Regions from separate parts of the Actinopolymorpha singaporensis genome, predicted to be linked through region 1. Evidence: riboswitches for the same ligand, from Rfam matches in the RefSeq annotation. Region 1 holds a riboswitch; the other holds the start of a gene.
The links. Region 1 has a riboswitch for S-adenosylmethionine ahead of thrC (threonine synthase). Riboswitches for the same ligand answer to the same signal wherever they lie in the genome.
Positions count from the first base shown of each region.

Region 1 (15,535 bases):
GATCCCCAGCGCCAGTGCCGCCGCGCCCCGGGCGCCGACCTCGGGGTCCTCGGCGAGCCGCAGGGACCGGTCGAAGGTGGCCGCGAACACCCGGCACCACCACGGCGAGGCGTGCACCGCACCGCCACCGAGTACGACGTCGAGCTCGGTGCCGAACGACCCCTCCAGGATGTCCAGGGCACGTGCCGCCTCCAGTGCGACGCCCTCCAGCGTCCCTGCGAGCAGCTCCTCCGGTGAGGTCTCCAGGGACAGCCCGGCGACCACGCCGGATCCCGGCGGGATCGTTCCGGGTGGCCGGCTGCCCGCGTGCATCGGCAGGCAGACCAGGCCGCCGGCGCCGGGCGCGAGCGTGGGCTCGGCGTCCGCGCCGAGACGCAGCAGCCGGACCGCCCAGGCGCGCAGCACCCCGCCGCCGGAGAACGCGATCCCGCTCACCAGCCGCTCCGCGTCCACGCGGTAGCGCCACACGGTGGCCGGCGGCGGCGGGACGTCGGGCCCGTGGACCACGCGCAGCGCGGCCGAGGTGCCGACGGTGACGCCGACCGTGCCGGCATCGGTGCATCCGGTGCCCAGGTTGGATGCGGCGCCGTCGCCGAGCGCCGGTGCCCAACTCGCGGCGGCGAGGGCCGGCCAGCGGTCCCGCCAGCGGGGCGCCAGCCGGGCGGGCGTGTCGTCGACGGCGGGCAACTCCGCCGGAGTCACCTCCGCCAGGGCCAGTGCCTCGGGATCCCACGTCATCGCCGAAACGTCCAGCAGGCCGGTGCCGGAGGCCATCGACACCGAGGTCGCGTCGGTGCCGAGGAGTTCGCCGCGCAGGTAGTCGGGCAGGCCGAGGAAGCGCAACGACCGGCCCCCCAGCTGGTCACGAAGCTGGTCACGAAGCTGGTCACGGAGCCAGGGCACCTTCGTGGTCCAGTAGAGCGGATGCACCCAGGCACCGGTGCGTGCGTGGAACCCCTGGGGGTCGGCGGGCAGCCGGTCCGGCCGCGGCCGCGCGCGGGTGTCGAGCCAGCTGAGCACGGCCGACACGGGCGTGCCGTCCGGCCCCACCGCGAGCACCGAGTGCCACTGCGAGGAGGTGGCCACCACCTCGACACCCTCCAGCGCACCGGCTGCGTGCAGCTCGTCCAGGCAGCTCACCAGGTCGGCGAGGTAGCCGTCCGGGTCCAGCTCGCCGCGTCCGTCCTCGTCCTGGCGCGCGGCGACCGAACGGCGGGCCAGCAGGCCGGGCACCGGCTCGGCGCGTTCGTCGCACACGACGGCCCGTACCGACGACGACCCCAGGTCGAGCGCGAGAAGCCGCCGCGCGGTCATGTCCGGAGCTCTCCCGTCAGCGCGCTCAGGAACGAACTGGCCCACCGGTCCACGTCGTGCTCCACCAGGTGCCGGCGCATCGAGCGCATGCGGCGGGTGGCGTTGCGCGGGTCCAGGCGGAGCGCGTCGACCAGGGTGGCCTTCAGCCCGTCCACGTCGTAGGGGTTGACAAGGAAAGCTTGCCGGAACTCGTCGGCCGCGCCGGCGAATTCGCTCAACAGAAGGGCGCCGGTGTTGTCGTACCGGCAGGCGATGTACTCCTTCGCCACGAGGTTCATACCGTCGCGCAGCGGCGTCACCACCATCACGTCGGCGGCGCGGTACAGCGCGGCCAGCTCCTCCCGATCGTGCGAGGAGTGCAGGTAGGTCACCGCCGGCCGGCCGATCCGCCCGTGCGTGCCGTTGACCCGGCCGACGGCCAGTTCGACCTCGTCGCGCAGCAGTTTGTACTGCTCGACGCGTTCCCGGCTCGGCGTCGCGACCTGGATGAACGTCGCCTCGTCGGGCGTCACCACCCCTTCGGTCAGGAGCTCGGCGAACGCGTGGATGCGCTCACCGATGCCCTTCGTGTAGTCGAGCCGGTCGATGCCGAGGAGGACCTTCGCCGGAGAGCCGATCTCCTCCCGGATCTCCTCCGCGCGCCGCTGGGTCTCCGGGCGCCGGGCGATCTCCTCCAGCTGGGCCACGTCGATGGAGATCGGGAACGACCGTGCCCGCACCACCCGGCCGTCGGGCAGGAAGGTCTGGTCGCGCTGGGTCTGGTAGCCGAGCAGCCGCCGGGTGAGGCGCAGGAAGTTGGACGCGGCGCCGGGACGCTGGAAGCCGACCAGGTCCGCGCCGAGCAGGCCGCGCAGGATCTGCTGGCGCCACGGCAGCCGGGCGAACAACTCCACCGGGGGCAGCGGGATGTGCAGGAAGAAGCCGATCCGCAGGTCCGGGCGCAGGGCGCGGAGCATCTCCGGTACGAGCTGGAGCTGGTAGTCGTGCACCCACACCAGCGCGCCGTCGTCGGCCGTTTCGGCCGCCGCCTCGGCGAACCTCCGGTTGACCTTGACGTACGCCTCCCACCACTCGCGGCGGTAGACCGGCGGTGCGATCACGTCGTGGTAGAGCGGCCACAGGGTGGCGTTGGAGAAGCCCTCGTAGTACTCCTCGACCTCCTTGGCCGACAGCGGGACGGGCACGAGGTGCATGCCGGCCTCGTCGAACGGCTCGGGTGCCTCCTCGGTGGACCCGGCCCAGCCGATCCAGGCGCCCTTGTTCGCCTTCATCACCGGGTCGAGCGCGGTGACGAGCCCGCCGGGGCTGCGCCGCCACTGCGTACTGCCGTCGGGGGTGTCCACGCGGTCCACGGGCAGCCGGTTGGCGACCACAACGAACGCCGACCGGGCCGACCTGCCGGAACCGCCCTTCGAGCCCGCCGCCCTGGTGGAGGTGCGGGAGCGGCCCTTCGGCGCCGGGGCCGACTTCGCGGCACGGGCAGCGGCGTCCGTCGCCGCCTCGCTCGCGGCGTCTGCCGCCGACTCGGAGGCAACGGCCGCCTCGGCACCGCTGCCTCCGGTTACGGACGACCCGGATGCGGGGGACTCGGACGTGGACGACTCGGCGGGTGACTCAGTGGGCACGGGGACAACTCCCTCGATCGGCGGTGCGAACTTCTCTCTTCGACCCTACGGGCGCGACGGCGGGTGGCCGAGCCGTCGGTGACGACCCGCCTGTTCCCGACCTTCCGGAAGCAGCGAGCTACGCGGAGTCGCCGTTGCCGGTGGTGTTCCGGCGGTCCGGTTCGCCGCCCTGCCCGGCGATCGGCTCGTCGTTCGGATACCGAACGCCGACCTGCGCGCGGGCGGCGTCGAGCACCTCCATCACCGCGATGCTGTCCGCCCAGGGCACCAGCGGACTCTCCAGCAGCCCGGCGCGCAGGCACCGGGCCACCTCCTCGGCCTCGTAGGTGTAGCCGACGCCGAGCAGGTCGACCGTGACCTCCTCGGGCTCCTTGTCCGGGTGGTGGACGACCAGCCGGTCGGCGGCCTGGAAGTCGGCCGGGATCTCCACCCAGCCCTCCGTACCGCTGACGTACGCGGTGTTCGGGAGCGGCCCGGCCAGCGAGCCGGTCAGCGTGGCCACCGCGCCTCCGGCGTACCCGAGGAGGAGTCCGGCGGTCGCGTCGACGCCGGTGGGGGCGAGCGTTCCGGTGGCTCGCACCGTGTCGGGCGCGCCGAGCAGGTGGTGGGCGAGGCTGACCGGATAGATGCCGACGTCCAGCAGCGAGCCACCGGCAAGGTGGGGCGCGAACAGCCGGTCGTCCGGGTCGTAGTCGGCGAGGAAGCCGAGGGTGGCGTGCACCGACCGCGGCTCGCCCAGCGTGCCGGCGTCGAGGAGTTCGCGAAGGCGCAGGTGGAGCGGGTTGCACCGCATCCACATGGCCTCCATCAGGAACTGCCCGTGCTTGCGGGCCAGGTCGACCAACTGGCGGGCCTCGGCCGCGTTGACGGTCAGGGCCTTCTCGCACAGCACGGCCTTGCCGCTCTCCAGCGCGTGCCGGGTGGTGGCCAGGTGGTCCGAGTGCGGGGTGGCGACGTAGACGACGTCCACCTCCGGGTCCTCGGCCACCTCGGTGTAGGAGCCGTACGCCCGGCGGATGTCCCACTCCTGCGCGAACGCCTTGGCACGGTCGAGGTTGCGGGAACCGACCGCCACCACCTCGTGGTCGGGCAACAGGGCGAGCTCGCGGGCGAAGACGCCGGCGATGTTCCCGGTGGCGACGATGCCCCAGCGAAGTCGGGGTTGCATGGCTCCCTTTCCTCTCGGCTGCCTCCCGGTCGTCCCGGCCGGTCTTCGGCCGGCGGGGTCGAGGCGCGGCTGGACTCCGACGCTACTGGTCGGGCGTGGGAGGTAGGTGCCGACGGTTGGCGCCGGTAGCGGCGGCCGTCCGGTAACGGCCTGACGGGCAGGCGACCCCTGACGACGGCGTGGGGACTACGACACCGGCAAAACAGCTATACCGGTTGCGCGTCGACGTGCGTGACCACCATAATCCGAATGCAGGTGACGCGTACGACCCCGATTCCAGGCGTACGCCATCGCCCGAGTCACGTACCTACGTCCTCAGGAGATCTCATGACCGGAACCACCAACCCCGACTCCGGCCCCGTCGGCACGCTCGGCACGGTCGCGTTCGACTGCCCGGACCCCAGGGCGCTCGGCGAGTTCTACGCCCAGGTGCTCGGCGGGAAGCTCGACACCAGCGAGGACGACTGGGTGGAGCTGCACTTCGAGGGCGGCAACCACCTGAGCTTCCAGCAGGCCGAGGACTGGGCGCCGCCGACCTGGCCCGGCGGAGAGCGTCCGCAGCAGGCCCACATCGACGTCGAGGTCACCGACCTGGACGCGGCCGAGGAACGGGTGCTCGCCCTGGGAGCGCGCAAGGCCGAGCACCAGCCGGGCACGACGTTCAGGGTGTTCCTGGACCCGGTGGGGCACCCCTTCTGCCTGTGCGCCTGCTGAGGTCGGGCGTCGGCTGGGGGCGCGGTCAGCCGATCCGGGCCGGCCGGTACGCCGGCCGCGCCCGCCACCTCAGTGCCTGCTCGAACCCGTACGCCAGCCTGATCAACGTCGGCTCGCTCCACGCCGTACCCACGAACGCCAGCCCGACCGGCAGGCCGTCCGCCGCGCCGCACGGCACCGTGACCATGGGGTATCCGGCGATCGCCGCCGGGGTCGTGCAGGCACCGGAAAGCTGGTCGCCGTTGACCAGGTCGATCTTCCAGGCCGGGGGATAGGCCGGCGTCACCAGCGCGTCCAGCCGGCCGGCGCCGAGTGCGGCGTCGATGCCGTGCGTACGGCCGAGCCGGCGGCAGGTGCGCAGCGCGTCGACGTAAACCGGGTCGCACAGGCCACGGGTGGCCAGGGCGCGCTCGAAGCGGTCCTGGCCGAAGTACGTCAGCTCGCGGTCGGCGTGGTCGGTGTTGAACGCGACGAGTTCGGCCAGCGTGCGCGGCCCTCCCGGCCGGCGGGTGGTGAGGTAGCTCTCCAGGTCGGCCCTGAACTCCGTACTCAACACCGTGAGCTCCGCGTCGCTCTCGCGGATCTCGTCGACGCTGGGCAGGTCGGCGGGGTCGACGATCGTGGCGCCCCGGGCGGCCAGCAGTCGCACGGCCTCCTCGGCGAGCGCGTCCGCAGCCGCGCTGTAACCCCACAGGCCCGCGCGCGGGACGCCGATCCGGGCGCCGGTCAGCCCGTCGGGCCGGCAGAACCTCGTGTAGTCGGAGTACGCCACGCGTCCTGACCGCATGGTGGCAGCGTCGTCGGGATCGCTGCCCGCCAGCACCCCGAGCAGCAGCGCGGCGTCGGCGACCGTGGTGGCAATCGGCCCGGGGGTGTCCTGGCTGTGGGAGATCGGGACGACGCCCGTCCTGGAAACCAGCCCGACGGTGGGCTTGATGCCCACGACACCGCACAGGGCCGCCGGGCACACGATGGAACCATCGGTCTCGGTGCCGACCGCGAGCGGTGCGAGCCCGGCCGCGACCGCCGCAGCCGAACCCGACGACGACCCACCGGCCGAACGGTCGAGGGCGTGCGGGTTGACGCAGAGCCCGCCGACGGCGCTCCAGCCCGACGTCGAGGAGCCGGAACGGAAGTTGGCCCACTCCGACAGGTTGGCCTTGCCGACGACGACCGCTCCGGCCGCGCGCAGGGCGGCGACCAGGGGAGCGTCGGCAGGGGTCGGGACGCCCGCGAGTGCCAGCGACCCGGCGGTGGTCGGCAGCGCACCGGGGGTTCGCCCGTCGCCTGAACCTGTGGCGTCCGTGGTCTCCGCGGTGTCTGCGGTGTCTGCGGTGTCGATGTTGTCCTTGACCAGCACCGGGACGCCGTGCAGCGGACCCCGGACCCGGCCGCGAGCACGCTCGGCGTCGCGTTCGGCCGCACGGTCGACGGCGTGTGGGTCGACGGCGAGCACCGACCGCAGGGTGGGACCGGACCGGTCGATCTCCTCGATCCGGCGCACCAGCGTGGCGACGTGCTCGGCCGCGGAGGTCGCGCCGGTGGCGTACCGGTCGCGCAACTCGGCGGCGTTCAGCGCGGCGGCCTCGGCCGTCGACGGCGACGGATCGAGCGGCCGGACGGCGGGGTCGGGTGACGGAGCGGCGGAGCCGGGTGACGGAGCGGCGGAGCCGGGTGACGGAGCGGCGGCGGACACCCGGCAATGGTGCCGTGCCCGGCGCGATCTCGCTGGCCGACGAGATGGACAAGGCGCTCCGGGGACGGCCCGATGGCCGGGTTGGTAACTGTTCGGGCCGACTTGTCGGTGCTGTGCGGTACGACAGAACCCACGAAGAACACGCCATGATCGCGCGGTGGCGCTGAATGACATCGATGTGCTTCGGTCGTACGATGTCAGTCGTCGCTGATCGCCGAGGAGGGATGCCTGGGTATGGACGCTGCGATGGAGCCGGCCCCGAAGATCGCTGCCGGCGTTTCCGACGAGTCGTCGACCGGATCGCCCGCTGAGTCGACCACCGACGTCGACTCCCGCACCGCCTCCGGGTTGTGCGAGCGCGACCAGCAGATCATCTCCTTCGAGCGCCAGTGGTGGAAGTACGCCGGTGCCAAGGAGCAGGCCATCCGCGACCAGTTCGGGATGTCCGCCACCCGCTATTACCAGGTGCTCAACGCCCTGATCGACCGTCCCGAGGCTCTCGCGTTCGACCCGTTGCTCGTCAAGCGCCTCCGCCGGCTGCGTTCCAGTCGTCAGCGGGCCCGCGCCGCACGGCGTCTCGGCGTCGACGGGTGACCTCCCCGGACACCCTGCCGACGCCCGCCACGCCCGAGGGCGAGGCCGCCCTACGCGCGATCGTCGAGCATCCCGAGCGGTCGATGCTCGCCTTCGACTTCGACGGCGTGCTGTCGCCGATCGTCGACGACCCCGAACGCGCCTTCGCCCACCCCGCGGTGCTCCCCGCGCTGCGCCGCCTCGCCCCGCATCTTCGGGCGCTCGCGATCGTCACCGGGCGGCCTGCCGAGGTCGTCGTCCGGCTGGGTGGGTTCGCAGACGTCCCCGAGCTCGCCGGCCTGCTCGTCGTCGGCCACTACGGTGAGGAACGCTGGGACGCCCGCACCGGTGAGATCACCGCACCCCCGCCGGCTCCCGGTGTCGAGGAGGTCCGCCGCGCGCTGCCGGACCTGCTGCGCCAGTGGGGTGCGCCCGACGGCACCCGCGTGGAGGACAAGGGCCGGGCCGTCGCGGTCCACGTACGCCAGACCGCCGACCCGGCCGCCGCGACCGAACTCCTCACCGACCGGCTCACCGAGCTTGCCCGCGCCCACGACCTGGAAGCCCAGCCCGGCCGGATGGTGCTCGAGCTGAAGCCCGGCGGCATGGACAAGGGAGCCGCGCTCCGCAAGCTGGCCGAGGAGGTGGGTCCCCGCGCCGTCGCCTACACCGGCGACGACCTCGGCGACCTGCCGGCCTATGACACGGTCGAGGAGCTGCGTTCACGCGGCGTCGCCGGGCTGAAGGTGTGCTCGGGGTCGACGGAGGTGACCGCGCTCGCCGACCGGGCCGACCTGGTGCTCGACGGCCCGCCGGCGGTGGCGGCCTTCCTGGACACGCTCGCGGACACGCTGGGCGCCTGACGGCCCACTCAACGGCCGGTTGGTCAGGAGTACCGGGCGCTTCGGGCTCGCCTGTCGGCCTCGTCGTCTGCACTGGCGTACCGCTCGCCGTCGGAGTCGGAGTCGGCGTCGCTCGTAGCGGGTGAGGGCATCATGGGCGATGCCTCCGGGAGGGGAGCAGGCGCCGGCGCGTAGGTCGGTGCGGTCCCCGAGCGGTACCCCGTCCGGCCACCCTCGTCCCGGGCGTCGACGACGACGATGCCGGCGATCGGCAGCTGCAGCCGGTCGAGGACCTGAATCGCCCGGCGGGCCTCGGCGACGCCGGTGGAACCTGCGCGTACGACGACCACCGCGGCGTCGCACTCCGCGGCCAGGGCGGACAGTCCCGCGCCGACGAGGACCGGCGGACCGTCGAGGACGAGCACGTCGCTGTGCTCGCGAGTAGAGGTCAGGAAGTCCCGGAAGGCGACACTGCGCAGCTGCGCGCGGCTGAGCTCGGGGTCGCACTCGTCGGCCGACACGACCCGCAGCGGCCCCTGGGCGGACAACAGCTTCTCCGGCTTCGACATGAGCTGCTGGACGGTGAACTCGCCGCCGCCCGGGAAGTGTGCGCCCACGACGGGACATTGCAGGTCGGCCTCGACCAACGTCACGCGGTAGTACTGCTCGGCGAGTGCGAGCGAGATCAGGGCGCTGACGAACGCCTTGCCGTCGTCCTGGTAGGCGCTGGTGACCAGCAGCCGCCGATCCGGTATGTCGGTGAGCGGAGCCAGGGCGGCGACCGCTGACCGCACCGGCCGGGCAACCCGCCCGCGACGCCAGGCGCCGAGTGCTCCCTTGCGCCGTTGCCGGCCGGGCACACGTGGAAGGGTGCCGAGGATGCCGACCTGGAGTTCACGCTCGATCTGGTCGGTGGACCGCAGCGTGCTGTCGGTGCGGCGGCGTACGACAACGATCACCAGGCCGGCGAGGAGTCCGGCGAGCCCGCCCAGCAAGAGGTTCCGGGGCAGGTTGCTGGGCACTGCGGTGGTGGACGTCGCCGCGCGGTCCCAGGGGCTCACTGTCAAGGCCGCGTTGCTACCGAACGGCCGGGCGGCCCCGACCTGACCGCGGAGGACGGTCGCCGCCGTGTTGACGATGGCGACGGCCCGCCGGGAGGTCTTCGCGTCGGAGGTCAGGGTGACGACCTGGACGCCCGGCTGGTAGCTAGCGTGCAGGTGACCCGTCACCGCGCCGACGGGGACACCGGCCTGGGCGGCGGTGAGGTGAGCGACCCTTTCCGACTCGGCAAGCCGGGCGACCGTGGCCACCGCGCCCTGGGACAGGATGGGGTCGTACACGCCGGCTTCCGGAGTGCCTTCGGCAGGTGCGGGCCGGCCGGCGTTCGCCGACGAGTACGCCGCCACCGTCATCGACGACCGGGCCTCGAACGTCGGCGTCACCCAGGTGGTGAGGGCGAACGCGGCGGCCAGGCCGACGCCGGCGGCTAAGACGACCATGCCTGCCGGCCGCCCGGCGGCACGCACCGCGCCGCGCCGGTTGATAGAGCTGCTCACGTCGGTCGCCTTTCCAGGTTTGCGGCGGCCGGTATCCGGGCGTCAGGAACCGCCCGTCAACCCCGGCTTGCTCAGCGGGTCTCGGATATCGCGCATTCGGTAGGGAATGCTCTCCAGCGGGCAGAGCGGACAATCGCCGGATTCCGAACCAGGCGATTTCGGGTGACGTTTCGGCGGACGGCCTCCACGCACTGCCGGTCGCGCGGCTGCTCTCCGCCGGCACCCACGGCCGCTCAGCCTGCGTGGGACCCCAGGGCGTCGAGTTGCTCGGCCAGCCAACTGCGCGGTGGGTGGCTGCCCGCCGACTCCGCCAGCAGCGCCGACCGCGTGCGGCGTTCCGCACCACTCAGCGACAGTGCGGCGTGCATCGCCTCGGCGGTCTCCTCGATGTCGAACGGATTGATCAGGAACGCCGCGTCGCCGAGTTCGACCGCGGCGCCGGCTTCCCGCGACAGCACCAGTGCACAGCCGTTGTCGGAGACGATCGGGATCTCCTTGGCGACGAGGTTCATGCCGTCCCGGATCGGGTTCACGACCGCGACGTGGGCCATGCGGTACGCCGCGAGCGAGCGCGGATAGTCGTCGTCGACGGCCAGCACGAGCGGGTCCCAGTCCGCGCTGCCGAACTCGTCCACGATCTCCTTGGCGACCCGCTGCACCGAGGCGGAGTACTCGCGGTACTCCGGAATGTCGTGCCGGCTCGGATAGGCCAGCGCCGCGTGGACGACCCGCCCCTGCCATTCCGGACGGCGGCGCAGCAGTTCGCGGTACGCCAGCAACCCTCGCACGATGTTCTTGCTCAGCTCGGCCCGGTCGACCCGAACCAACAGGAGGCGGTCACCGACCTGGGCGCGCAGCCCCGCCATCCGGGCCCACACGTCGGGTGCGTTGGCCCGGGCCTGCATGGCGCCGGCGTCCACGCCGAGCGGATGCACTCCCACGACGGTGCGCCGGCCGGCGTACTCCACGGTGTTGTGAGCCCAGTCGACCCGCGCGTCGAGTACGGACTCACAGCACGCCAGGAACGCCCGCGCCCACCGCTCGGTGAGGAACCCTGCGTGGTCAGCGGCCAGCAGCCCCTCGAGGAGAGAGACAGCCACGTCGTCGGGCAACAGCCGGTAGTAGTCCGGCGGCGCCCAAGGGGTGTGGGAGAAGTGGCCGATGGCGAGGTCAGGCCGGCGGGTGCGCAGGAGTCGCGGCGCCACGGTGAGGTGGTAGTCCTGGATGAGTACCCGCCCGCCCGGCGCGGCCTCCTCGGCGAGCGCCTGCGCGAACGCGGTGTTGTAGTCAACGTAGGACGCCCACTCCCGGCGGAACCTCCGGTCGAAGAGGGGCGCGTTCGCGGTGTCGAACAGCAGGTGGTGCAGAAACCACAACGTGGAGTTGGCGATGCCGTTGTACGCGCGGGCGAAGGTGAGCGGCTCGATGTCGAGCAACCGGACCGGAATCGTCCCGGTGTCATAGCCCGCGGCGTCCAACCTGCCGGACGGTGCCGACCTGGCCGCGAGCCGGTCCGCGTCGGACAGTGCGGCCGCGACCCACAGTGCGTCCTCCTGCGGGGGGATCGCCGCGAGTGCCGACGACAGTCCGCCGGAGCCTCCGACGCAGTGGAGCCTGCCGGCGTCGTCCTGCCGGAACGAGACCGGGCCCCGGTTGGAGGCGAGCAGGACGCTCTTGCTCGGTTCGCTCGCCATGGCGACAGAGCCTAGGCCCTGTGCCGTGGTCGATCCGTCGTTCAGGCCAGTCGGGAGTGTGGGACGGTTGGTCGCGTTCTGGGAGGGGGAGTTGCGCCCGGATCGTCCCGGCGCTGGGTTACAAAGCCCTGCGCGGGCGGGTCGGCGGTGCGACGACCGGGCACATCTGCAGTGTGGCAGCGCGAAATGTGTTGAGCCGTGGGCTTTCTGTCGTACGCCAACCGCCGGTGGTATCCGGGCGGTACGCCGTCCACGCGCGGTATCTGCTGGCGTTCGCCCTGCTGCTCCCGCTCGCGGCGGTGACGGACGTCGTGGCGGCCGGCCACCCGGGCGAGCCGGTGATGCGGCAGGCGCGGACGGTCGCCTTCGGCCGGCCGGCTGAGTACGCGGGTGCCGTGTGGCGGTTGACGACGTTCGCCCCGAGCGCGCCGCGGCACCCGCTCCGGATACCGACCGGTTGGACGGCCGTGTACGTCGCCCTGACGGTCACTCCACGAGACGCCGCCGCCGGCCGCCGGATCCAGATGTGCGAATTCTCCGCCGCCGACGGACGAGGCAACACCTGGCACCCCGCAGGCGTACTCGTCAGCGACATCCGCCGGCAGGTCGAGTACTCGGCGATCGGCTGCTTCCGGCACACCGGGCGGTTCCTGCGGCGCCCGGTTCCCGCCCGGGAGACGCAGAACGTCGTGACCGCGTTCCTCGTACCGAAGGCCGCGGTGCGCGAACTGGCTCTCCGGGTGCTGGTGCCCGACGCCGCGCCGGCCTACCTGCGGCTCCTGCCCGGTACGGATGTAAAGCGCGCTTGACACCACCTGGCGATGTAAAGCACCCCAAGGCGCAGCTCGCACAGATGACTGACACCGGGGAGTTCGGCTACGGCCTGGGGTTGTTCCCGGTACGGCTGGCCTGCGTGCCCGGTGGGTCGTCTGGGGGCACGACGATGCGGTCTTCGGATACCAGAGCGGAGTCTTCAGTACGCCGGACGGATCCCGGCAGGCCGCTCTGGGTGCCAACACCTGGCTGTTCACCGAGGAAGGCGAACTCGACCCGCCGCCCGCCCAGGCGGCCGCCGCCGCGCTGAGCGACGGTTCGCCGAACCCGGCCGAGGTGGCACCGCCCCGGCGGGTCGCGGCAGGGGTCACGGCAGGGGTCACGGCAGGGGTCACGGCAGGGGTCACGCCGGCCCGATGAGTCCGGGTTGTCCTCCATTCGGACGGCTCGTCTCGCATTCTGAACGCTGCCGACGTTCGCCCGGACCTACCCGTTAGGCTCGCCCGCAGGCGGGGGCGCGACCGACGTCGCTGCCTGCCCCGGCTGGGGCCGCACGACCGCACCACCACAACTGAACAAGGAACTCATCCAGAGGGGCAGAGGGACCGGCCCGACGAAGCCCCGGCAACCGGCCGACCGCCGACGAGTGTGTCTCGCGTTCATGCAGGCCCCGCGGCGGCCACGGTGCCAACTCCGGCCCACGACTCCACGTCCGGGAAGACCTCCCGACCTGGCGTACGCGGGAAAGATGAGGAGGAGAGGCCTCGCATGACGACGACCTACGCCGACAGCACCACGCCCGGCACCCACACGATCCGCCCCGGCGCCTTCGGGAACGCCACCGAACTGCGATGTCGGGAGTGCGGTGCCAGCAGCCCGCTCGGCGCCCACTACGCGTGCTCGGAGTGCTTCGGGCCGCTCGAGGTCGGCTACGACTTCCCCCGGGTCACCCGCGAGCAGATCGCCGCAGGCCCGCACAACATCTGGCGCTATCGCGAGCTCCTGCCGGTGCCGGCAGACGTCGCGTCGTTTCCCAACACCGAGCCCGGGCTCACCCGGCTGGTCCGTGCCGACCGGCTGGCCGCCGACCTCGGCCTGGCCCGGCTGTGGGTGAAGGACGACTCCGGCAACCCGACGCACTCCTTCAAGGACCGCGTGGTCGCCGTCGCGCTGACCGCGGCCCGTGAGCTCGGCTTCCAGGTGCTGGCCTGCCCGTCGACCGGCAACCTCGCCAACGCCGTGGCCGCGGCCGCCGCCCGGGCGGGCATCCGCAGCGTGGTGATGGTTCCGCACAACCTCGAGCAGCAGAAGATCCTCACCACCGCCGTGTACGGCGGAACGCTCGTCGCCGTCGAGGGCACCTACGACGACGTCAACCGCCTGGCCAGCGAGATCGCCGGCGAGGAGGAGACCTGGGCGTTCGTCAACGTCAACGTCCGGCCCTACTACGCCGAGGGTTCCAAGACGCTGGGGTACGAGATCGCCGAACAGCTCGGCTGGCGGCTGCCCGAACAGATCGTCGTCCCGATCGCCTCCGGTGCCCAGCTGGTGAAGATCGACAAGGGTATCCGCGAGCTGGTCGAGCTGGGCCTGGTGGAGGACACCCCGTACCGCATCTTCGGCGCCCAGGCCACCGGCTGCTCCCCGGTGTCGGCGGCGTTCCGTGCGGGCCACGACGTGGTCGCGCCGGTGAAGCCGCAGACGCTGGCGAAGTCGCTGGCGATCGGCAACCCCGCGGACGGGCCCTACGTGCTGGACGTCGTGCGGCGTACCGGCGGAACGGTCGAGGACGTCTCCGACGACGAGGTGGTGGACGGCATCGCCCGGCTGGCCCGCACCGAGGGCATCTTCGGCGAGACCGCAGGCGGGGTGACCGTGGCCACGCTGGCGAAGCTGGTGCGTACCGGCAACCTCGACCCGGCCGCCGAGACCGTCATCATCAACTCCGGCGACGGGCTGAAGACCCTGGACGCCATCGCCGGCAAGGTAGGCCCGAAGGCCACCATCCGCCCGACGTACGAAGCATTCACGGAGGCTGGGCTCGCATGAGCGTCAAGGTTCGGATCCCCACCATCCTGCGTACCTACACCGGCGGCTCGTCGGAGGTGAAGGCCGACGGCGAGACGCTGGCCGAGGTGCTGGAGTCGCTGGACGCGAACTACCCCGGCATCCGGGCGCGCGTGCTCGACGACGCGGGCAAGCTCCGCAGGTTCGTCAACGTCTACGTCGGCGAGGAGGACGTGCGGTTCGCCGGCGGCCTGGACACGCCGACCCCGGAGGGTACGCAGGTCTCGGTGATTCCCGCGGTCGCCGGCGGTGCCCGCTGACTTCTCCGCCGGCAACGGAGGGCGTCACCGCCGCGGTACCCGCGGCTCCGGACGCGGTGTTCGTGCTGCACGAACGCATGGACGGCCCGCGTCAGGCGCGCCTTGACGCGGGCCGGGCCACCGGGGCCACTGGTGCCACCAGGTTCACCACCGCCGAGGTGGAGGTCGGGCTGGCGCCGGGGCCGTACGGCCTCGACGTCACGGTGGCCTGCCCGGGCGCCGGCCTGTCCTGGGTGGTGCTCCGCTGGCGTCGCCGCGTACCCACCTCGGCGCTGATCCTCGGCGACGCCTGGGAACGTTCCTACGGCGACCTGTCCTGGCGTCACCACCAGCCCGAGCGGCTGCTGCCGTGGTCGTGGCTCGCGCACGACCCGGTGTCCGCGACGACCACGGGAATGGGCGTTCGCGTACGCCCGAACGCCTTCTGCGCCTGGACTGTCGACGAGGACGGCTGCTCCCTGTGGCTCGACGTCCGCAACGGCGGCGGGCCGGTGTCGCTGGGGAAGCGGGTACTGTCCGCGGCCACGGTGGTCGAGGTGGCCGGTGACGCGAACGCCTCGCCGTACGCCGTCCAGCGCGGGTTGACAGCGGCGATGTGCACCGACCCGTTGCCGCCGGTGAAGCCCGTGGTCGGTGCCAACAACTGGTACTACGCCTACGGCCGCGACTTCGGCCCGGCGCAGATCCTGCGCGACGCCGAGACGATCGTGTCGTACGCCGACGGACATCCGGTGCGGCCGTTCTGCGTCGTGGACGCCGGATGGAGCCCGGGCGGGGTCTGCCCGGGAGGCCCGTGGACGGCGGGTGTCGCCGGTCTGTTCGACGACATGCCGGGCTTCGCCACGGACATCGCGGCGCGCGGTGCCCGGCCGGGGATCTGGATGCGCCCGGCAGCGCTGTCCACGGTGACCGACCCGGCGCGACTTCGGCCCGGCCCGCGCCCGGCGCGGGAGCAGCCGCTCGACCTCACCCTGCCCGACAACCTGCAGACCATCCGGGACGATGTCGCCCGGCTGGTGGGCTGGGGCTTCGAGCTGGTCAAGCACGACTTCTCGACGTTCGACGCATTCGGCCGCTTCGGCCCGGCGATGGGTTCGGAGCTGACCGACTCCGGGTGGCACTTCGCCGACCGCGGACGCACGAACGCCGAGATCCTCCTCCGGCTGTACGAGACGATCCGCGAGGGTGCCGGTGACGCGGTGGTGATCGGCTGCAACACCGTCGGGCACCTGGCCGCCGGGCTGGTGGAGGT
Region 1 covers NZ_LT629732.1:390,475-406,009, reverse strand. Annotated here, with positions in the region: gene BLU27_RS01835 (FGGY family carbohydrate kinase) at 1-1,314, opposite strand, end outside; gene BLU27_RS01830 (alpha,alpha-trehalose-phosphate synthase (UDP-forming)) at 1,311-2,687, opposite strand; gene BLU27_RS01825 (Gfo/Idh/MocA family protein) at 3,058-4,107, opposite strand; gene BLU27_RS01820 (VOC family protein) at 4,435-4,821, shown strand; gene BLU27_RS01815 (amidase) at 4,847-6,517, opposite strand; gene BLU27_RS01810 (DUF3263 domain-containing protein) at 6,752-7,111, shown strand; gene otsB (trehalose-phosphatase) at 7,108-7,953, shown strand; gene BLU27_RS01800 (P-loop NTPase) at 7,977-9,488, opposite strand; gene BLU27_RS01795 (alpha,alpha-trehalose-phosphate synthase (UDP-forming)) at 9,722-11,182, opposite strand; gene BLU27_RS01790 (hypothetical protein) at 11,410-11,991, shown strand; SAM riboswitch class I at 12,538-12,711, shown strand; gene thrC (threonine synthase) at 12,725-14,005, shown strand; gene BLU27_RS01780 (MoaD/ThiS family protein) at 14,002-14,283, shown strand; gene BLU27_RS01775 (alpha-amylase family protein) at 14,346-15,535, shown strand, end outside.

Region 2 (15,535 bases), 870 kb from region 1:
GCGTCGACCCGGGCGCCGGTCTCGATGGCGACGCCCAGGTCACGGGCCCTCGCCGCGAGCCGGTCGACCAGTGCCTGCCAGCCGCCGACAACGTAGCGCGCGGCGGGCCGGCCGGGCCGGACGAGTCGCTGGAACCGTTCCCAGACGTACGCCGCGGACAGCCTCCCCGGATCGAAGTCGTACACCGTCACGCCGGTGGCGGCAGCCACCGCGGCCGCGGCCCGGTCACCGAACCGGCCGGTCGCCCAGCTGGTGAAGTCCTGGTCGACGGGTGCCCGTAGGCGCCGGTGGGCCGCGGCCGCGAGTACGCCCCGGGGCGGAAGCGCGCGCAGCCTGCCGTCGTGGCGAAACCGCAGCCGGAACGTCGCACCCAGCGGCGCCGGGCGAGCCGTGTCGGTCAGCCCGCGTTCGGCCAGCCAGGACCACTGGAGGCCGTCGCGGTAGAGGGCGTGCGGGCCGTCGTTCGCGACGTACGGCTCGTCCGTCGAACGCGCCCGGCCGCCCAGCGTGCGGTGGGCCTCGAGGAGCCGGACCCGGGCACCCTCCTCCGCCGCCGCGACCGCGGCCACCAGCCCGCCCAGTCCGCCACCGATCACGGTGAGGTCCGCGAGCTCGGCGCGGTCGGTCCGGTGCGTCATGGTTCCCCCTTCGTTGAGGTGCCGCCCGCGTGGCTTCGCGGGCGGACACCAGCACGACGGGGTACGCCGGCCGGACGTGACACGCCTCGTCAGGGCCAGAGGCCGACCGGGTCGCCGACCCGCACGATGTCGTGCAGGCCGTGCAGTTTGTCCGGGTTGACCTGCACGTGGATTGTGCTTACCCGGCCGTCCACGACGTCCAGCGAGAACACGCTGTGCGGCTCCCCGCGCGAGGTGACCACCAGCGCCAACCGCCCGTTGACGGATGCGAGGTAGGTGCGCGGCTCGGGTGGCGGCTTCTGGGCGATGCCGGCCAGGAAGCGGGCCACCTTGTCCGCGCCCTCGATGACGCGCAGGGCCGCCTTGGCAACGCCGCCGCCGTCGCTGTGCAGGGTGACGTCGGGGGCGAGGAGGTCCATCAGGCCGGCCAGGTCGCCGGAGTTGGCGGCCGCCAGGAAACGTTCGGTCGCGTCCCGCTGGGTGCTCCGATCTGTCTCGAACCTCGGCCGGCGGGCCTCCACGTGCTGACGGGCCCGCCGGGCGAGCTGGCGTACGGCATCCTCCGACCGGCCGAGCGTGCCGGCGATCTCGGCGTGGGAGAACCCGAACGCCTCCCGCAGCACGAACACCGCGCGCTCCAGCGGGGACAGCGTTTCCAGCACCACCAGCATCCCGAACGACACCGAGTCGGCCAGCGCCACGTCGTCGGCGATGTCGGGTGCGGTGAGGATCGGCTCGGGCAGCCACGGCCCGACGTAGGTCTCCCGCCGGTGCTGGGCGCTGCGCAGCCGGTCGACGGCGAGGTGGGTCACCACGCGGACGAGGTACGCGCGGGGATCCCGCACACTCGCGTGGTCCACCTCGCGCCACCGCAGCCAGGCGTCCTGGACCACGTCCTCCGCGTCGACCGCCCGGCCGAGCACGCGGTAGGCGACCCCGAACAGCAGGTCCCGCTGCTCGTCGAAGACCGCCGTCGGGTCGCCGGCGTCGACCGGATTCCCCGCCTGGGATTCGGTCTCGCCGGGAGGTCCGGGCTCGTGCGCCGTGGTCATGGCCATCTCTCCTGTCAGCAATCCCGCGCCGCCGCGCGTCGCGCGCCCGCGAGTTCGACCGTAGACGAGTCCGGTCCGGCGTTCGTGACATGCCGGCGGATCGGTCGCGGCGTTCGGCAGGTTGGCGTCCTGCGGTTTGATGGGGGTACGGCGGGAGCCACCTCGACGGAAGGACCACGCGTGAGCATCTACGACACCCCCGTACGAACGCTGGCCGGTGCACCCGGATCCCTGGCAGACCTGGCCGGGCGTGCCCTGCTGGTCGTCAACGTCGCGTCCAAGTGCGGCCTGACTCCGCAGTACACCGGTTTGGAGCGGCTGCACGAGCAGTACGCCGACCGCGGGTTCGCGGTCGTCGGTTTCCCGTGCAACCAGTTCGGCGGGCAGGAGCCCGGCACCGCCGAGGAGATCCAGGAGTTCTGCTCGACGACGTACGGCGTGACGTTCCCGATGTACGAGAAGGTCGAGGTCAACGGACCCAACCGGCACCCGATCTACGACGAGCTGACCGCCGTGCCCGACGCCGAGGGCGAGGCCGGCGACATCCAGTGGAACTTCGAGAAGTTCGTGATCTCACCGGACGGCAAGATCGTCGCGCGGTTCCGCCCCGGCACCGAGCCGGACGACCCCAAGCTGGTGGAGACGATCGAGCAGAACCTGCCGAGGTAGCCGCCGGGAGGGGGCGGGATGCCCGACTACGGACGGGATCTGGCGTTCGGGTACTTCCTGGTCCCGAACGCCGCCGACCCGCTGCTGGACACCGCCCGGGAGCTGGAGCGGGCCGGTTTCGACTGCATCGGAGTCCAGGACCACCCGTACCAGCGCCGGTACGTCGAGACCTGGACGCTGCTGGCGATGATCGCCGCCCGCACCGAGCGGATCCGGGTCTTCCCGGACGTGGCCAACCTCGCCCTGCGCCCACCGGCGGTGCTGGCCAAGGCCGCGGCCAGCCTGGACGTGCTCAGCGGCGGGCGGTGCGAGCTCGGCCTCGGCAGCGGTGCGTTCTGGGACGCGATCGAGGCGTACGGCGGCACGCGGCGCACCCCCGGCGAGGCGATCACCGGCCTCGGCGAGGCGATCGAGGTGATCCGGCTGCTGTGGAGCGGGCAGCGCGACCTGCGCTTCGAGGGCCGGTTCCACCGGCTCGCCGGGGCGACCTCAGGTCCGGTGCCCGCGCATCCGATCGGCATCTGGCTCGGTGCCCACGGTCCCCGTGCGCTCAGGTTGACCGGCCGGTCCGCCGACGGGTGGCTGCCCTCCCTCCGTGACGGTGACGTCGGCGCGCTGGTCGAGGGCGCGGCCCGGATCGACGAGGCCGCGCTGGCCGCGGGGCGCCGCCCGGCCGACGTACGCCGGGTGCTCAACGTCGCCGGAACGCTCACCGGCGGCCGGTCGGAGGGTCTTCTGCGCGGGCCCGCCGACCAGTGGGTGGACGAGCTCACCGACCTCGCCGTGGGGCTCGGCTTCGACACGTTCGTGTTGTGGGCGGAGGAACCGGAGCAGTGGCGGAGGTTCGCCGCGGAGGTGATCCCCGGCGTCCGCGCCCAGGTCGCGGCCGAACGCGCCTGAGCCCGGTCGCCACGGGGTGACGGTGGCTCCCCCGTTCGGGTGAACCTGCCTCCCCTCTCCGTCCAAGCACGCTCTCACCCCGGACGGCCGGCGTTACGTTGGCGGCTGTTGGCCACCGTGGCGGTCGTGGTGCCGGGCAGCCGTGCGCGGCTCGGGCGCCCCGCTCGGCGAGGGGAGCGGTATGGGCCTTCGAGACATCTCGGACCCGGCGTGGAGGCGTGGCCTGGGACCTCGGCTGAGGTGGACGCTGCGGCCGATGCTCGCGCCGTTCGGGCCGGGCCGGCGTACGCGGCGGGCGGTCGGCGCGGCGGCCATCCTGGCGGTGGCGGCGTTCACCGCGGTGGTGATCAGCCCGACGAACGGCGAACTGTCCTCGAACGGTCCCACCTGGCCGATGGCCGCGCACCCCACCACGGACAACCCCGTCTCGCGTACCAACGGTTTCTACGTCGACCCGCACGGCCAGCCCACGGCCTGGGTGCGCGACAACCCGCACGACCCGCGCCGGTCCCTGATCGCGGAGGGGATCGCGCAGCGCCCGGTCGCCAGGTGGTTCCTGGGCGGCTGGGACGACGCCACCTCGGCGCGGGAGTACGCCACGGCCGCCGCACGGACACACCGGCTGCCGATCCTGGTGGCGTACAACATCCCGCGCCGCGACTGCGGCGGTTACAGCGCGGGCGGCGCGCCCACCCCGGCGGCGTACCGCTCCTGGATCGACGGGCTGGCAGCCGGGATCGGCTCCCGGCCCGCGGTCGTGGTCCTCGAACCCGACGCGCTCGCCGGGCTGACCTGCCTCCCGGCGGCGTGGCAGCGGGAGTACGACCGGCTGATCGCGTACGGCGTGGACCGGTTCCGCGCGGCGTCACCCGGGACCTGGGTGTACGTCGACGCCGGGCACGCGGCCTGGGTACCGCCGGAGGAGATGGCCGAGCGGCTGCGCCGGGCGCACGTGGCGAACGCCCGCGGCTTCGCCCTGAACGTCTCCAACTACCGGTCCACGGACGCGAACGTCGAGTACGGCCACGCGGTCGCCGACGCGCTCGCTGAGAAGGGGATCTCGTCGCGGTTCCTCGTCGACACCAGCCGCAACGGCCGGCCGACGGAGGACGCGCAGTGGTGCAATCCACCCGGTCAGCGGGTCGGTCAGGTGCCGCGCCTCGGCGGCGCGAACGGGCTGGACATGCAGGTGTGGGCACGGCCACCCGGCGAGTCCGACGGGCAGTGTGGAGTCGGCGCGACCCTGCGGGCGGGCGAGTTCAGCCCTGCCCTCGCGTACTCGCTGCTCACCGAATCCGATCCGCCCGGCTGGCGGCCCGGCCTGGCGCTCGGTCTTCGCCGCGGGGCCGACCTGTGGGCGGTCCTGCGTACCAGTTGAGCCGGCTCTGCTCCCCGGCCCCCGGCCCCCGGCTGCCGAAAACCGGTCGTGGTCGCGAGCGCGGCCCCCTATCTTGTGCGCCGTGGCAACCCTGGGGCCCAGACCCGACCCGGAGTGTGATCCGAAGGAGGTCGTACGTCGCGGGTACGACGCGATCTCGTACGCCTACCGCGGTGACCATGGCGACGACCCGCGGTACGCGCAGTGGATCAGCGCGCTGACGGCCCGTGTCCCGGGTGGCGGCGCGGTGCTCGACCTGGGCTGCGGGTGCGGGGTGCCGGTGTCCAGGACGTTGAGCGAGGCGGGGTACGCGGTCACCGGTGTCGACCTCAGCGACGTCCAGATCGAGCGGGCGCGAGCCCTCGTTCCCGGCGCGACGTTCCTGCGGGCCGACGCGTCGGTGGTGGAGTTCCCACCCGGGTCCTTCGACGCGATCGTCTCCCTCTACGCGCTCATCCACATCCCGGTCGACGAGCAGCCGGCGCTGCTGGCCCGAATCGCGTCGTGGCTGCGGCCCGGCGGCTGGTTCCTCGCCACGACGGGCCACACTGCCTGGACCGGCTCGGAGGAGAACTGGCTCGGCGCACCCATGTGGTGGAGCCACGCCGACGCCGCTACGTACCGCGCGTGGCTGTCGCGGGCGGGGCTCACCGTCACCCGCGAGGAGTTCGTGTCCGAGGGCGACGGCGGGCACAGCCTGTTCTGGGCGCAGCGGACCTGACCGGCGTCCCCGGCCCCCGCCGGATTCTTCCGCGGAAGAATCCGCGCTCGCGACCAGGAACCCGCAGCACCGGTCAGCCGGACCGGGTGGGCAGGCCGGCGGCGGCCCAGGCGACGAAGCCGCCCTCGACGTCGGTGGCGCGGTGCAGGCCGAGATCCTGCAGCGCCGCCGCCGCGAGGCTGGACGTGTAGCCCTCCGAGCAGAGGACGAGAACCTCGACGTCGTACCCCGTCGCCTGCGGCAGCCGGGCCTCACTGGCCGGGTCGAACCGCCACTCCAGGACGTTCCGCTCGACCACCAGCGCGCCCGGCACCGCACCCTCGACGTGGCCCTCCCGCGCGCGCTGCTCGCCGGGGCGGATGTCGACCAGCACCGCGCCGGCCCGCACCCGGTCGTACGCCTGCTGCGGGCTGAGGCGGGTCAGCCGGGCGCGCGCCTGCGCGAGTACGTCGTCGATCGTGCGGCGGACGGGCGCGGCCCGCTCGGGCGTCGGGCGTACGGATGTGGTCACCAGTCGACTCCTGCGCGGTCGGAGGAAAGGACGGTCAGCCGCCGGTCCACCACGGCGTACCTCGTCATGGCGGTGAGTTCGGGCGCGTACGCGTGGATGCTGACGGCGGGCACGGCGCCGGAGTTGGCGACGTCATGGACATGCTCGTACCCGAAGCCGCGGACCTGACCCGCGGCGAAGTGCCGGCGGGTGGGACGTACGACGGTGCCGGGGCGGATCCCGCCACCGGCCGTCCCGCCACCGACCGTCGTGCCGCCGGCCGGGGTGACGGTGGCCGGGGTGACGGAGGTCTCGGTCAGCACGCCGCGCACCACCGTGAACGCGCCGAGCGCCTCGCCGTGGTCGTGCAGGCCGGTGCCCTGCCCGGGCAGCCAGCCGATCAGCCACACCTCGTGGTCGGGGTCGACGTCGAGGCGGGCGTACCAGCGTTCGTCGCCGTGACCGAACCGCAGCCGGTCCTGCCACAGTCGCGGCTCGGCGGCGATCCGGCGTACCAGCGCGGCGGCGGAGGCGACGCTGGGTACGTCGACGGTGAACCGCCCGCCCGCGTGGCGGCCGGCGGTGAAGGGGACGGAGGTGAAGGGGACGGAGGTGTCGCTGAAGTTCAGAGATGTCGCGGACATGGGTGTCTCCGGAGAACGAGTCGAGCCGACGGTGGGTTGCTCGAACCGCTGGTCCCACGCCCGTGCCGGGCACGTGCCTTTCGGTCAGGTCAGCAGGGTGGACCAGCGGCGCACCGACACCGCTGGTCGAAGTGGTCGCCCCGGCGCCCGTTCCAGAAGACGTCGAGCAGGGGCAGCAGGCGGCCGGTCACGGCCGGGCCTCGCGCTCGCACGGCGACGCGCCGCCGGTACCGGCGAACCCGCCCAGGGAGGTGATGCCGTCGGGACCGTCCGCCGTCACGCCCGCCCACTCCGGCACCGGCCGGGGATCGCCCACCGGCTCCCAGCGCCCGTCGACCACGGCGTACTCCCACCGCGACCCGGCCACCAGAAGGTTCTCGACCGCGTCGGCGAGCCGGTCGACGTCGGCCAGCGTGGTGCCCACGCCGAAGCTAGCCCGCAGCGTCCCGTCGGGAGCCCCCAGCCGGGACAGCAGCGGGTGCGCGCAGAACTTCCCGTCGCGGACGCCGATGCCGTGCTCGGCGGACAGGTACGCCGCGACGAGTCCGGGGTGGTGGCCGTCGACGCTGAACGCCACCACGCCGATCGCGTCCGGGCTGTCCCGCCAGATCCGGTGCCGGCGGACGCCGGGCAGGGCGTCCAGCCGGTCGACCAGGCGGGCCCGCAGCGCCTCCTCGTGCGCGGCCAGCGCGCCGTCCGGCAGCGCCGCCAGCGTCTCGCAGGCCTGGCCGAGTGCCGCCGCGCCGAGCACGTTGGGGGTGCCGCCCTCGTGGCGTTGCGGGGCGTCCGCCCAGGTGGTGCCGGTGAGGGTGACCTCCCGGACGGCACCGCCGCCGGGAAGGTACGCCGGGGCCGCGTCCAGCCAGTCACGGCGGCCGACAAGGGCGCCGGACCCGAGCGGTGCGTAGAGCTTGTGCCCGGAGAACGCCACGTAGTCGACGGCGCTGGCGGTCAGGTCGATCCGCCGGTGGGGGGCGAGCTGTGCGGCGTCCAGGACGACGCGGGCGCCGGCCTGGTGCGCGGCGGCGACGATCTCGTCGAGCGGAAGCACCTCGCCGGTGACGTTGGACGCGCCGGTGACCGCGACCAGCGCGGCCGGCCGGGCGGCGAGCTCGGCCCGCAGGGCGACCAGCGTGGCCCGCTGTGTCGTACCGGCGACCACGCACCGGTGCCGGCCGCGTCGCCACGGAAGCAGGTTGGCGTGGTGCTCGATGTCGAGGAAGAGCACGTCGCCGGCGTCCGAGGCGCCCGTGCCGTCCCTGTCGTCCCGGCCGCCGCCGGCCTCCTCGGTGCGGCCGGGCACGGACCGGGCCAGGAGGTTCAGCGCGTCGGTGGTGTTGCGGGTGAACACGACCACGTCGTCGGCGCGTGCTCCCACGAACGCCGCGACCTGGGCACGAGCATGTTCGTAGCGCGCGGTGCTGACCCGGGACGCATACCCCGCGCCCCGGTGCACGCTCGCGTAGTACGGCGCCACCTGCGCCAGGTGAGCGGCCACGTCGGCGAGGCAGGGTGCGCTCGCGGCGTAGTCGAGGTTGGCGTACGCCGTGGTCTCGCCGGTGACCAGCGGCACCGGGAGGCCGCCGCCCACCACGGGCAGCAGCGGAGCGGCACCCACGCCGGCCGCCGGAGCGGAACGAACGGCACCGGACGTCACCCGGTCGGCCGAGGACGGGAGCGGGATGTCGGGGGTACGGCGTTCGGGCCTGACGGCCACGGCACTCAGAAGAGTCACAACACACCTCACAGGTCTCCGGGGACCCGTGGGCGTGGGGTCCCGCGCTTGCCGCACCGGTCGGCGCGACCTGGTCCTCACCCGGGGCACCCCACCGCGGAGGAGGGTTGCCGGCCAGCAAGCCGGGGCTGGCGAGTCCCGCCCACCACGTGGCCGGCGCGGGTCGCGCGAGGGGCCGTGGTGGACGAGTCTCCTGCTGGCACTCGTGACCGGAAGTCACAGTAACGGCTGTCGGGAACGGCCGAAGATATGTCTCAGATACTGAAATCACAGTCTGCATTACGGACAAGCCGCGCTGGTGGGCTTCCGCGCACGCTTCCGACCTGGGCTTTCGTGGTCGGCGTCCTCGTCCTCACCGCGGCCGTCTGGGCGGCACTCCAGCCCTCGGTCCCCTACCTCGGGCACGACGAGGCGGTCTACGCGGCCAAGGCGCGGTCCTGGCTCACCGGCGCGCCGAGCGCGCAGTGGGGGCCCCATCGTGCCCCGGGACTGCCGGCGCTCGGGTTCGTCGCGCTCGCGGTGCACGAGAGCGTGGCGTCCGTTCGGGTCGTGGGGTTGCTGCTGGCACTGCTGGCGTTCGCGCTGTTCTGCTGGGCCGCAACCGGACTGCTCGGGCCCGCGCGCGGCATCGTGGCCGCCCTGCTCGTGCTGTCCGGGCCGGGTTTCCTACGCCGGATCCCGGAGTTCCTCACCGACATCGGGACCGCCGGGCTACTCGCCGGAGCGGCGTACTGCCTGCTCCGCGCCCAGGAAGGCGGCGCGGTGCCGGCCCGGCGTGCCGGACCCCATCGGGCGGGTGGCCGCGACCGGTGGGTACCGGCCGCGGCCGGGTTCGCACTCGGCGCGTTCTACCTGCGGTACGGCGCGCTCGCCGGCATCCTCGCCCTCGCCCTCGCCGCCGTCGTGGCCTGGGGACCACGAGCCTGGCTGGCCCGGTGGCGCGGTCTGCTCGGCGCGGCCGCGCTGCTGGCGGTCGGGCTGGCGCCGCACCTCGTCGCCGCCGAACGCGTTACCGGGTCGCGGGTCGGCATGGTGCGGGCATCCGTCGGCGCCGGTCACCCGGAGGGGCTCGGGGGCCTGCTCACCTACGTGCGGATGTTCCCCGTGAAACTTGCCGGGCCGTGGGGCGGGGTGGTGATGGCCGCCGGTCTGGTGGCAGGGATGCTCGCGGCATGGCGGCTGGCCCGGCGCCGACCACGACCAGAGGACACCCGGACGGTGTTCGTGGTGCTCGCGGCCGTCGCGCTCGTCGTCTCGCTCGGGCTGGCCGCACACGGCGAGCCGAGGTTCGTGTTCTTGTCGGTGTTCCTGCTGACGCTGGCCGGCGTGGCAGTCCTGGCCGAGTGGGCGGGCGCCCGCGCGCGGCTGCTGCTCGGCGCGCTCGCCGCCGGTGCGGTGGCGACGATGCCGGTGACCGGCCTGCTCGTCGCCCGCGGACTGCACGACGTGACCAGCCAGCGGAAGTCGCTGGTGGCGGCGGCCGCGGAGCTGGCGGTGCAGTCCGGCGGGGTGGTCGGCCACTCGACGGGGTTCGCCGTGCCGACCAGGCGGTGTGTGGTGGTGACCGGCTACCAGCCCGAGGTCGGGTGGTACTCCGGCTGCGCGACCGCGAGCCTCGAACAGGTGCGCTCGGGGGAGCTGCCGCCGAACGCCCCGGTGTCGTACCTCGTGTTCGCGCGCGGACGGGACCAGCTCCCACCGGCGCGGGTCCGAAGGCTCGCGGCCGACCGCTCCGTCCGGGTGGTCGAGTTGCCCGCCGTGGGCTCGCTGGGTGCGGGGCGGCTGCTCACCGTAGGGGGTACGCCGTCGCGGACACCGGCACGCGGCTGACGTGGGGGCGCCGGCGGGTGCCGGCGGACACCGGCGGACACCGGCTGGCGATCCGGGCAGGGTGCTGGCAGGCTCGGTCCGTGGCTTCGGATCATCCCGGCAACACCGGCTCCTCGTCCTCTCCCTATGCCGCCGCGTCCGCGGCCGGGTCCTCGGCAGCTTCGCCGCCCACCTCGCCCGGGTACACCGGCGACGTGCAGCGGTTCGTCGTGTACGGCGCGGGCGCGATCGGCGGCGTACTGGGTGCCCGGCTGCACGCGGCCGGCCACGAGGTCGTACTGATCGCGCGCGGTGCGCACCTGGCCGCGATCCGGGCCGGCGGCCTGCGGGTGGAGTCGCCCGACGGCAGCGAGACGTTGCGCATCCCCGCGGTCTCCGGTCCGGACGAGATCGACTGGCGCCCGGGCGACGTCGTGTTGCTCGCGATGAAGAGCACCGACACCGAGGCTGCCGTACGCGCCCTCGCCGCCGTGGCCGACCCTGCGACGCCGGTGGTATGCGTGCAGAACGGCGTGGCCAACGAGCCCACCGTCCTGCGGCACTTCGCCAACGTCTACGGCGTGCACGTGATGTTCCCCGCGACCCACCTCACGCCCGGTGTGGTGCAGGCCCAGTCCGCTCCGGTGACCGGGATCCTCGATCTGGGCCGCTACCCGCGCGGGGTGGACGGGACGGCGGAGCGGATCGCCGCGGCCTTCCGGTCCGCGACGTTCGCCTGTGAGCCGCGGCCGGACATCATGCGCGGAAAGTACGTCAAACTGCTCGGCAACCTGGGCAACGCCATCGACGCGCTGTGCGGCCGGCCGAACGCCGACGACACCGATGACGCCGACGACCCCGACGGCGGTGACCCGCGGGAGATCGTCGAGCGGCTGCGCGCGGAGGGCACGGCGGTGCTCGAGGCGGCCGGCATCGAGTTCATGTCCTTCGCGGAGGACCGGGCCCGGCGGGGCGACCTGATCCAGGTCCGCCCGGTCAACGGGCAGGCCCGCACGGGTAGCTCGTCGTGGCAGAGCCTGGCCAGGTCCACCGGGGCGATCGAGGCCGACCACCTGAACGGCGAGATCGTGCTGCTCGGCCGGCTGCACGGCGTACCCACTCCGGCCAACGAGCTCGCCCGGCGGCTCGCCAACCAGGCGGCCAGGGCGGGCGATCCGCCCGGTTCGCTCCGGGTCGCGGACTTCTGGAAGCTGCTGGCGGCAGCCGAGGCAGCGGAGTCGGATGAGGCCGTACTCCCCAGGTCGTAGCGAAGCCGCCCGCGCCGGACGGATGCCGACCGGCGGCCTGGTGACCTAGCGTTCCCTCGTGACCCCCGCACCCACCGACCAGCCGCCGGGCCGGCCCCGCCGCTCCCCCGGCCGGCCCTCCGAAGGGGCCGGCGACGGAGGCGGCCGCTGCCCGTGGACGGGCCGGCCGTCCTGGCGTGCGGTCGGGTCGTGGCCGGTCAGGTTGCCGATCGTGCTGGCGATCCTCCAGGTGGGCGGAACGCTCGGCGCCGCGCACAACCAGCCGGACACCAAGCCCGTCGACGCGCTCGCGATCGTGCTGCTGCTGCTCGGTCCGGCCGCCCTGGTGTTCCGCCGGGCCCGCCCGGTCGCGGTGCTGTACTTCGTGATGACGGTGTCGTTCGCCTACATCCTGCTCGGCTATCCGTACGGCCCGTTCTTCGTCTCCGCGATCGTGGCGTTGTTCGAGGCGGTGCGGTACGGCCACCGCTGGGCGGCCTGGCTGACCGCCGGCGCGGTGTACTTCGGCCACATCGCCTACCGATGGACGTCGGGCGAGGGGCCCGGCACCGTCGCGGCGATCGTGGTCGCCGGCTGGCTGCTGGCGGTACTGATCGGCTCGGAGCTGAACCGCATCCGCGAGGAACGCGTCAAGGAGAGCCGGCGGGCCAAGGCCGCCGAGGCCGCGGGCCGGGTCAGCGAGGAACGCCTGCGGATCGCCCGCGAGCTGCACGACGTGGTGGCGCACAACATCTCGCTGATCAACGTGCAGGCCGGCGTGGCGCTGCACCTGATGGACGCCCAGCCCGAGCAGGCCCGGACCGCGCTGACCGCGATCAAGCAGGCCAGCAAGGAGGCGCTGGTCGAACTCCGGTCGGTGCTCGGCGTCCTGCGCCAGGTCGACGAACCCGGACCGCGTCAGCCCGCGCCCAGCCTGCGCCGGCTGACCGAGCTGGCGGCGCGCACGCGGGCGGCCGGGCTCGACGTCCGGGTGGAGGTGGAGGGTACGCCGGAGCCGCTGCCGTCCAGCGTCGACACCGCGGCGTACCGGATCGTGCAGGAGGCGCTCACCAACGTCCTCCGGCACGCGGGCGCGCGCTCGGCCGTGGTGCGCGTCGCGTACGCCGACACGGCCGTGACGGTCGAGGTGACCGACGACGGGTGCGGTACCCCCTCCGGCGGAGGTGACGAGCTCGGCGGTGGCAGCGGCCTGCCCGGCATGCGTGAGCGCGTCGGTGCGCTCGGCGGGCGGTTGCACGTAGGACCATTGCCGGGCGGAGGATTCCGGGTGTACGCGGAGTTGCCGCGGGAGGGAGCACCATGATCTCGGTCCTGCTCGCCGACGACCAGGCGCTGGTCCGCGCCGGTTTCCGGTCCCTGCTGGCCGCCGAGCCCGACATCGAGGTGGTCGCCGAGGCCGCCGACGGCGCCCAGGCGGTGGAGTACGCGCTGGCGAAGCGTCCGGACGTCGTCCTGATGGACATCCGGATGCCCGACGTGGACGGGCTGGAGGCCACCCGCCGGATCGTCGCCGAACCCGAACTGGCCGGCGTGCACGTCGTCATCCTCACCACGTTCGACCTGGACGAGTACGTCTTCGAGGCGCTGCGCACGGGCGCGAGCGGGTTCCTGGTCAAGGACACCGAGCCGGTGGAGCTCCTGCGCGGCGTACGCGCGGTGGCCTCCGGGGACGCGCTGCTGTCGCCTGGAGTCACCCGGCGGCTGATCGCGGAGTTCGCCAACCGGTCGAAGGAGCCGGTACGCGGCGCGGACCTGGCGGCGCTGACAGAACGCGAGCGCGAGGTGCTCGCCCTGGTGGCCGAGGGGCTGTCCAACGACGAGATCGCCGCCCGGTTGGTGGTCAGCCCGGCCACGGCGAAGACGCACGTCAGCCGGGCGATGATCAAGCTGGGCGCGCGGGACCGGGCGCAGCTGGTGGTGTACGCGTACGAGGCCGGACTGGTGCGGCCCGGCTGGCTGGGCTGAGCACTCCGCTGAGCACTCGGCTGGGCTGAGCACGCGTCCGGGCTGTGAAACCGTTATCGCCTGGGCACCCACCCGGACTGCTGCGCGTCCGGGCGTTGCGTTCCCCGATGCCGCACGGGTGGTGCCGGGATCTCCGTCGCGGGCCCCGGCCGGACCAACGCCGCCGCCCTGGTCACGATCTCCTGGGCCGCGGCGAGGGTGCCCGGCGCGAGGTCGCCCAGCCGGGTCAGTCCGTCCGCGCGGATCACCTTGTCGTGGGGTACGCGTACGACGGCGGCGAGGCGTTCGCGTACCGGTGCGAGCTCACCGTCCATCCAGCGCGGCGGGTCGGTGCCCGCGACCTCGACCACCGCGGCCACCATGCGGTCGACGGCCAGGCCGTCGTGTTCGAGCACCTGGACCAGCCGAGCCAGGGCGGCCGCCCCGAACCCGCTCGCCGAGGTGACCAGCACGGGCACCGCGTCGGGCCGGCGGGCCCACTCGTCCAGGACCGAGGGCCGGGCGGCGTTGCGGGCGGCGACGTGCGCCAGCGCGAGCGGCGCCGAGGTGTCCACCACCCCGGCGAACCAGCCACCGGTCTCCAGCAGGTGGGCGTACCACCCCGGGTCCTCGGGCACCCCCACCGGCGGCCGCGTCCACGGCCGGGCGTCGGTGAGTACGTCGTACCCCGGTCCGTCGGCCGCGTCCGCGCCGAGGTCGGGCAGGTCGTCGCGGCGGCGCCGGCGCACCGGGACGGACCGGCGCAGGGCCGCGTCACGTATCGCGTCAGGATCGAGGGGACGACCGGGGGGAACGAGCGCTCCGGGCAGGCCGACCGCCTCGTCCCCGGCGACGTGGCGGGCGACACCGACACCGAGCCAGTCCGCCCACGGCGAGGCACCCCTGGGAACCGTGTCGACCAGCACCGTGCGGGTGGTCGGCGCGAGCACCTGGGCGAGCAGCCCGGCCAGCGCCGAACGTCCGGAACCGCCGTTCGCGCCCAGCACCGGGAGGAGTGCACGGACACCGCGCGGCAGCATGGCGCCTGCGCGCCGCCGGCTCGATCCACGCCACGTCACCGGTCGAGAATAGCCGCGCCGAAGGCCAGTCGGCCGCTCGCCCGACGTGACGGGAGCGGCCGGCGACGTCGTTGTCGCCGGCCGCTGCACGGACCGTCGTCCATACCTGCTCGCTACCCGGGCATGTGTCAACTACTGCTTGACAGCACCTGCCGCGAGGTCCGCGAGGAACTGCCGGGCGCCGAGGAAGAACACGATGATCAGCGGGATCACCGCGAGCAGCGTGCCGGCCATCACCATGCTGTAGTCGGTGTTGTAGAGGCCGTTCAGCTGCGACAGCGCCACCTGCAGGGTCTGGCGACCCGGGTCGATCAGCACCACCAGCGGCCAGAAGTAGTCGTTCCAGGCGTTGATGAACGTGAAGATCCCGAGGAACGCCAGCGCCGGCCGCAGCAGCGGAACCGCCACGTGCCAGTACTGCCGCCAGAAGTTGCAGCCGTCGATCCGAGCGGCGTCGAGCAGTTCCGAACTCACCGCGCCCTGGGCGTACTGCCGGAGCAGGAAGATGCCGAACGCGTTCACCGCGCCAGGCACGATCAGTGCCTGGAACGATCCCACCCAGCCGAAGTTCGCCATGATGACGAACGACGGCACCGTGGACAGCTGGGACGGGATCATGAACGTCACCAGCAGCACGACGAACAGCACGTTCTTGGCGGGGAACTCGAACTTCGCGAACGCGAACGCCGCGATCGAGTCGAAGAAGAGCACCAGCACCGTCGTCACCACCGCCACGAAGATCGTGTTGGCGGTGGAGCCGAGCAGGTTCACGCTGTCGAAGACCTTGCCGAAGTTCTCCAGCAGGTGGGTGCCCGGCAGTAGTTCCGGCGGGAACTTGAAGATGTCCTGCGTCGTCCGGCTGGCCATCACGAACATCCAGTAGAACGGGAAGATCGAGACGGCGACGCCGAGAAGGAGCAGCACGTGGGTGACGACGGACCACACGCGCCGGGCGGCGACCGCGTTCATGCGCGCACTCCCTTCCGCGAACCCCGGTTACCGGCGCCCTGCACCAGCCGCCAGTTGATCAGCGAGAACAGAATCATGATGACGAACAGGCCCCAGCCGATCGCGGCGCCGTAGCCGAACTGGTTGTTGATGAACGCCTGTTGGTAGAGGTAGAGCACCATCGTCGAGCCCTCCGAGCCCGGCCCGCCGCCGTTGCCGACGAGCACCTGCGGCTCGGTGAACAACTGCATGCCGCCGAT
Region 2 covers NZ_LT629732.1:1,260,551-1,276,085, forward strand. Annotated here, with positions in the region: gene BLU27_RS05770 (NAD(P)-binding protein) at 1-638, opposite strand, end outside; gene sigJ (RNA polymerase sigma factor SigJ) at 728-1,690, opposite strand; gene BLU27_RS05780 (glutathione peroxidase) at 1,871-2,359, shown strand; gene BLU27_RS05785 (LLM class flavin-dependent oxidoreductase) at 2,378-3,259, shown strand; gene BLU27_RS05790 (glycoside hydrolase family 6 protein) at 3,516-4,637, shown strand; gene BLU27_RS05795 (class I SAM-dependent methyltransferase) at 4,720-5,358, shown strand; gene BLU27_RS05800 (rhodanese-like domain-containing protein) at 5,432-5,869, opposite strand; gene BLU27_RS05805 (cysteine dioxygenase) at 5,866-6,492, opposite strand; gene BLU27_RS05810 (aminotransferase class V-fold PLP-dependent enzyme) at 6,680-8,227, opposite strand; SAM riboswitch class IV at 8,267-8,382, opposite strand; gene BLU27_RS30240 (hypothetical protein) at 8,561-10,057, shown strand; gene BLU27_RS30245 (ketopantoate reductase family protein) at 10,138-11,304, shown strand; gene BLU27_RS05825 (sensor histidine kinase) at 11,363-12,607, shown strand; gene BLU27_RS05830 (response regulator) at 12,604-13,269, shown strand; gene BLU27_RS05835 (hypothetical protein) at 13,323-14,327, opposite strand; gene BLU27_RS05840 (carbohydrate ABC transporter permease) at 14,460-15,296, opposite strand; gene BLU27_RS05845 (carbohydrate ABC transporter permease) at 15,293-15,535, opposite strand, start outside.
Region 2: it holds a riboswitch for S-adenosylmethionine, as region 1 does, so the genes downstream of both, BLU27_RS05810 (aminotransferase class V-fold PLP-dependent enzyme) here and thrC (threonine synthase) in region 1, are expected to answer to the same signal.